Regions from separate parts of the Bradyrhizobium algeriense genome, predicted to be linked through region 2. Evidence: predicted binding sites of a transcription regulator. Region 2 holds the regulator's gene; the other holds the start of a gene.
The links. Region 2 encodes PhoB, which activates phosphate uptake and scavenging genes when phosphate is short. Its sites were predicted from a motif close to TGTCATNNANCTGTCAT; they were not measured.
Positions count from the first base shown of each region.

Region 1: a site for PhoB is predicted at 1,156-1,172, ahead of phnF (phosphonate metabolism transcriptional regulator PhnF). Genes of this name have one in related genera too.

Region 1 is NZ_JAZHRV010000001.1:4,094,884-4,098,288, forward strand. Features, by position in the region: gene V1286_RS19960 (carbon-phosphorus lyase complex subunit) at 1-11, opposite strand, end outside; gene phnH (phosphonate C-P lyase system protein PhnH) at 14-619, opposite strand; gene phnG (phosphonate C-P lyase system protein PhnG) at 621-1,034, opposite strand; gene phnF (phosphonate metabolism transcriptional regulator PhnF) at 1,208-1,936, shown strand; gene phnE (phosphonate ABC transporter, permease protein PhnE) at 2,043-2,891, opposite strand; gene phnE (phosphonate ABC transporter, permease protein PhnE) at 2,888-3,405, opposite strand, start outside.
Region 2 is NZ_JAZHRV010000001.1:7,759,484-7,762,888, reverse strand. Features, by position in the region: gene V1286_RS37195 (tripartite tricarboxylate transporter substrate-binding protein) at 46-1,065, shown strand; gene V1286_RS37190 (protocatechuate 3,4-dioxygenase) at 1,073-1,651, shown strand; gene phoB (phosphate regulon transcriptional regulator PhoB) at 1,665-2,366, opposite strand; gene phoU (phosphate signaling complex protein PhoU) at 2,378-3,094, opposite strand; gene pstB (phosphate ABC transporter ATP-binding protein PstB) at 3,106-3,405, opposite strand, start outside.

The DNA.
Region 1 (3,405 bases), 3.7 Mb from region 2:
GCAACGTACATGGTCAGCCTCCCCTCACGAGCCGCGTCGTGCGCGGTATGGCGACGATGGAATCGTCATGAACCAGCACGACATCGATGCCGCGCGGAAACAGTGCGGCGTTTATGGCCAACCGCTCGAACAGATCACGCGGCTGGATTGAAGCGCGAAGCGCTGCCGAGCCGTCGATGCCGGGGCCCTGCAGCTCGACCACGGGGCCATCCGTCAGGCTCTCGACCTGCAGGATCAGCGTCGTCGAACGGTCCGGATATTCATTGCTGCCGAACGCGAAGCGATCGAGCGCCGGCAGGCTCTGCGGATCGCCTATCAATGCAAAACTGGCAATCGACGAATCCACAACGACCGGCGCGCTGGTGTGGAACTTGAGCCACTTGGCGACATCAGCTGCGGCCGACATCCGGCCGTCGAGCCAGACCGGCGTATCGTGGTCGAACAAGGTCAGCGCGATGGCGGCGGCGCCACGCATCATCGTATCAGGCCCGCCCGCTGCAGGCTGGACGCGCTGGACGCTGCCGGGACGCGCCATCGCATCCATCACGGAACGGAAGACCGATTGCGCCGACAACACCTTGTCGGCAAATCCTGCGGGCAGTTCGGCAACGCTCGTCATGTCAGCCCTCACCCCGCACCAGTGTGTAGAAATCGACCCGTGTTGCCGCGGCCTCTGCGACCTTGCGGTTTCGTTTTTCGATCATCGCCGCACGCAGCGGTGCAACGACCTGGGTTTCGATCGCGCCAGCAAGCTCAGCTGACTGCACCATGGCGTCGCAAAGCGCGATCAGCCGGGCCTTCTCCCGATCGCGGCCGAGCGCGTAGCCAAAACCGACCTCGCCGGTCGACAGCCGCACCGCGGCACGCGATACCGTCGCCTCGCCGAGATTGAACGGCGCGCCGTCGCCGCCGACGCGGCCGCGCACCATGACGAGCCCATTCTCGGGCGCGCGCAGGTCTTCGTGCGCGGGCAACGCGACCATTCCGAGACGCCCTTCTATGTCGGCCGTTGCAGAATGAGCCAGCACCGCCATCATGGCCCTGCGCCGCGCCTGCCCGCCACCCTTGTTTTCCATACTTTCGTCGCTCACCATCATATCGGCCTTGCCGGAATCAAGTTGTCTATGATACTAGACAACTTGATAGCGAAGCGCCATGACGATTTCGTGACAATGAGGTGATTTTTCCAGATGGCCCGCTTTACGCCATGAGCATCCAGGATACGCCCTCCGGCGTCGCGCTGTGGCGGCAGGTCGCCGACGGCATCGAACGCGGCATCGCCGACGGCCGCTTTGTTGCCGGCGAAAAGCTGCCGGGCGAGATGGAGATCGCCGAAACCTATCGGGTCAACCGCCACACCGTTCGCCGAGCGCTCGCCACGCTCGCCGAACGCGGCCTGGTGCGCGCCGAGCGCGGCAGCGGCACCTATGTCGAGACCCGGCGCCTCGCCTACCCGCTGCACTCGCGAACGCGGTTTTCCGAAATCGTCGGCGCCGGCGGCCGCGAGCCGCGCGGCCAATTCATCGACGCGACCGAGGAAGCCGCTACGCGCGAGCTGGCGCGGGAACTCGGACTGAAGACCGGGGCACCCTTGATCCGGATCGAATCGGTGCGGCTGGCCGACCGCGCACCGATCTGCGTCAGCACCACCTGGCTTTCGGCCGAACGCTTTCCCAACGCCGGGAAGGTGTTTGCCGATGTGCGTTCGATGACCAAGCTAGTGGCGCATTACGGTATCCGGGATTTTCGCCGTGCGTCGACCCGGATCACCGCCGGTATCGTCGACGCGACCGACGCCGCGCGGCTGGACCTGGCGCTCGGACGTCCCGTGCTCGTGGTCGACAGCACCGACGTCGATACCGGCGGCGAGCCGCTGACGACCAAGCGTTCGCGCTTTGCTGCGGAACGCGTCGAGTTTTTGGTGGAGAATAGTTGACAGCTCGTAGGGTGGGCAAAGCGAAGCGTGCCCACCCTTTATGCCAAAGATTCGGAAAGATGGTGGGCACGCTTCGCTTTGCCCACCCCACTGAGTTACGGATTCATCACGCGATTGCCCGCTGTCCGATGATGGCAAAGCGCAATTTGCCCGAGATCCAGTCGATCGCGGCGACCGCGACCAAAATCATCAGGATCAGGAACGAGACCTTCTGCCACTCCAGCACCCGGATCTGCTCGGCCAGCTGCAAGCCGATGCCACCCGCGCCGACGATACCGATGATGGTGGCCGAGCGGGTATTCGATTCAATGAAATAGAGCACCTGCCCCGCTATAACAGGCAGCACCTGCGGCATCAGGCCGAAGCGTATTTCATGCAGCGCGTTGCCGCCGGAAGCCCTGATGCCCTCGACCTGCTTCCTGTCGGCGGCCTCGATGGCTTCGGAAAACAATTTGCCGAACGCGCCGAAGTCGGACAGCGCGATCGCCAGCACACCGGCAAACGGGCCGAGGCCAACGACGTTGATCCACACCAGCGCCCAGATCAGCGTATCGACACCGCGGACGGAATCGAGGAACCGGCGCACCGGGAAGCGAAGCAGGTTCGACGGAATGATGTTCCGCGCCGCCAGCAGGCTGACCGGCAGCGCCGCAACGGCGGCCAAGGTCGTGCCGAGCAGCGCGATCGACAGCGTCTCACCGAGGGCTGCGAGATAGGCGGGCAGCGAGGAGCCGGGATCGGGTGGAATCATCATCACCGTGATCCAGCCGAGCTGGCTCAGGCCCGACACCAATTTGGCCGGCGAGAAGCCGAGATCGACCAACCCGAATACGAAGATCGCGAACACAGCCAAAATCATCGCCGGCATGGCGAGGCGCGCGGATGCGGGCCGGTCGAAGACGTCAGGATATTTGGTCCGGAGCGCATCTGTATCCGGTTTCGGCAACTGGCTCATGCACGCGCCTCCTTGCCGAACAGTTTTCCGCGCAGCCAGCCGGTCGTGATATCGATGACGAAGACGGTGACGATGATGGTGACGAGGATCGCGCTCACGTCGGAGTAATAGAACTTGCGGATCGCGACGACGAGCTCCTGCCCGATGCCGCCGGCGCCAACAAAACCCATCACCGAGGCCTCGCGGACATTGATCTCAAAGCGCAACAGCGCGTAGCTGGCATAGCCGGCCGTGACCTGCGGCAACACCGCAAAGCGCATGCAGGAGAGCCAGCTTGCGCCTGTCGAACGCACACCCTCGACCGGTTTCATGTCGGCGTTCTCGACGATCTCGGAGAACAACTTTCCGAGCGCACCGGCGGAATGCACGGCGATTGCAAGTACGCCCGCCATCGGCCCGAGGCCGAAGGCGATGACGAAAATGAGCGCGAATACGATGCCGGGGACGGTGCGCGCGAATTCGAGGAGACGTCGGACGACGAACCGCAGCCATGGCGCAGGCGACGTGTTTTGCG
Region 2 (3,405 bases):
TACCAGATAATGCCCCGGTCGACCAGAGTTGGCGGCGGTTCGATGATGACCGACCGGACAAATTCGCTGGAGAAGGACGATCACATGATCACGAAGCGAAGATTCGTATCGATGGCGTGCGCGGGCGGCCTCGCCGCCATTGTCCCCGACGCGATCCGCATGGCGAGCGCCCAGACAGCTTCGCGGATGCTGGTGGGGTTCGGTGCGGGGGGCGCGATCGACGTGATTGCGAGGAGGCTCGTTGAGGGAATGAAGGATCAATCACTTTCATTCATCGTCGACAATCGTCCCGGCGCCGGCGGGCGTCTGGCGCTCGGCGCGCTGAAAAGCGGCCCGGCCGATGGCACGGCGATGATCCTGACGCCCGCCTCCAGCTTCGCCGTATTTCCCCACGTCTACAAGTCGCTGGGCTATGATGCGTTCAAGGATTTCGCTCCCGTCACCACAGTCTGCTCCTTTCCATTTCTGATCACCATCGGTCCGATGGTGCCTGCCGACGTCAGGACGCTGGCCGATTTCGTGAAATGGTGCGCGGCTAATCCCAAGCAAGCCACCTACGGTACGGCGGCGGCCGGGTCGATGCTGCACTTCACCGGCGTGAGCCTGGCCAAAGCGGGCAGGTTCGAATTCGTGCATCTGCCCTATGGCGGCCCCGGCGGCATTCAGGATCTGATCGGCGGTCAAATCGCCGCTACGATCTATCCAATCGGCACTGCACTGCCGCATGTGCAATCCGGCGCCATAAGGGCACTGGCGACAACTGGATCGCAACGATCCCCGCTGCTTCTCGATGTGCCGACGGTTCGGGAGGCCGGATATTCCGCGCTCGAAGCCAACGAGTGGTTTGGCGTCTTCGTTCCGGCAAATACGCCTGCCGGAACGGTGAACCGCCTCAATGAGGCGATCCGCGCGGTGGTGAACACCGACGCCTTCAAAACGGCCTTGGCCAAGCTTTCCGTAGATCCCGCCGGCCAAACGCCGAAGGAATTTGCGCAACTGATCAAATCCGATTTCGACCGTTGGGCCCCAATTGTCCAGGCCTCCGGCTTTACGCCAGAAGATTGAGGGGGTCATGGACAACTCAACGGGCACGCGGCTGCACCGGACACCGGACCAGATTCTCGGTCCCTACTTCCCGACCGGGCAGACGCCGGCCTCACAGGCCGACCTGACCTCGGTCAAGGGTTTCGAGGGGTGTGCGCAGGGAGAAATCATCGAGGTCACAGGGAGGGTGCTCAATCTCGACGGCGAACCCGTTCGCGGGGTACCCGTCACGATCTGGCAGGCCAACAGCTTTGGCCGCTACGTGCATGCCAACGACCTAAATCCTGCGCCGCTCGATCCCCACTTTGTCGGTTGCGTCGGCATTCTATCTGATAGCGACGGCGTCTATCGGATCAAAACCGTCAAGCCTGGAGCTTATCCCGCAGGTCCAGATTGGATGCGCCCGCCTCATATCCACTTCGAAGTTCACGGCCGATTCGAGCGGCTGATCACCCAGATGTATTTTCCCGGCGAGCCGCTCAATGCCTGCGACAGGCTGCTCAACGCTGCGCTGCGTCCCGATCTGCTGATTGCAGAGCCACTTCCATCGGAAGATGGAGCAGACCATCGCGTTCTGAATTTCGATATCGTTCTTGCGCGGGGCTGACTTCGGTCGCGCCCTACTCCACCTTCGCAAACCTGTCATCCAGCGCATAACCCGCGCCGCGCACGGTGCGGATCGGGTCCTGTTCGCGGCCCGGGTTGAGCAGTTTGCGCAGGCGGCCGATATGGACGTCAACGGTGCGCTCGTCGATATAGATGTCGCGGCCCCAGACGCTGTCGAGCAACTGCTCGCGGCTGAAGACGCGGCCGGGATGCTCGAGAAAAAATTCCAGCAGGCGATACTCGGTCGGGCCGAGATCGATGGAGCGGCCCGAACGCGCGACGCGGCGTTTTTCGCGGTCGAGTTCGATGTCGCCATAGGTGAGCACGGTGGCGAGCCGCTCGGGACTTGCCCGCCGCAGCAGGCCCTTCACCCGCGCCAGCAGCTCCGGCACCGAGAACGGCTTGACGATGTAATCGTCGGCGCCGGTCGCCAGGCCCCGCACCCGCTCGCTCTCCTCGCCGCGTGCCGTGAGCATGATGATCGGCAATTGCTTGGTCTCCGGCCGGGCGCGCAGGCGGCGGCAGAGTTCGATGCCTGACAGCCCCGGCAGCATCCAGTCGAGCACGACGAGATCCGGCACGCGCTCCTTCAGCCGCGTATCGGCGTCGTCGCCGCGGGCGACGGTTTCGACGTCATAGCCTTCAGCATCGAGGTTGTAGCGCAACAGCGTGGTCAGCGCTTCCTCGTCCTCGACCACCATTATGCGCGCGCTCATTCTTGTATCCCTCAGCTATTCGGTATCGTGGTCGCAAACGTCGTCATGTCGCCCTTGGGGCGCTGGTCGAGCATCTGCTGTCCCTCGATCATGTAGAATACGGTTTCGGCGATGTTGGTGGCGTGGTCGCCGATCCGTTCGATGTTCTTGGCGCAGAACATCAAATGAATGCAGAACGAGATGTTGCGCGGATCCTCCATCATGTAGGTGAGGAGTTCGCGGAACAGCGAGGTGCAGATGGCGTCGACTTCCTCGTCGCCCTTCCAGACCGCCATAGCCGCCGGCAGGTCGTGCGCCGCATAGGCATCCAGCACCGACTTGACCTGCGACTGCACCAGATCGGTCATGTGCTCGAGGCCGCGGATCAGCTTCAGCGGCTGGAAATCGTTCTCCAGCGCGGCGACCCGCTTGCCCATGTTCTTGGCGAGGTCGCCGATCCGCTCCAGATCGGTAGCAACCCGCATGGCGCCGACGATTTCGCGCAGGTCGATCGCCATCGGCTGGCGCCGCGCGATGGTCAGCACCGCGCGTTCCTCGATTGCATGCTGCAGGCGGTCGATTTCAACGTCGGCAGCGACAACGCGCTTGCCGAGCGCGACGTCGCGGCGGATCAGCGCATCGACGGATTCGGTGATCATGCGCTCGACCAGGCCGCCCATCTCGGCGACCAGGCGGGTCAATTCCTGAAGATCGCTGTCAAATGCCTTGGCGGTGTGTTCAGAAGCCATGTGTTATCTCCTCAACCGAACCGGCCGGTGATGTAGTCCTGGGTGCGTCGATCGCTCGGCGAGGTAAAAATCCTGTTGGTGTCGTCGAACTCGATCAGCTCGCCGAGATACATGAAGGCGGTTTTGTCCGAGACGCGGGCCGCCTGCTGCATGTTATGGGTGACGATGGCGATGGTGTAATCCTCCGCCAGTTCCTGGATCAGTTCCTCGATCTTGGCGGTCGAGATCGGGTCTAGCGCCGAGCACGGCTCGTCGAACAAAATCACCTCGGGCCGCACCGCGACCGTGCGCGCGATGCAGAGCCGCTGCTG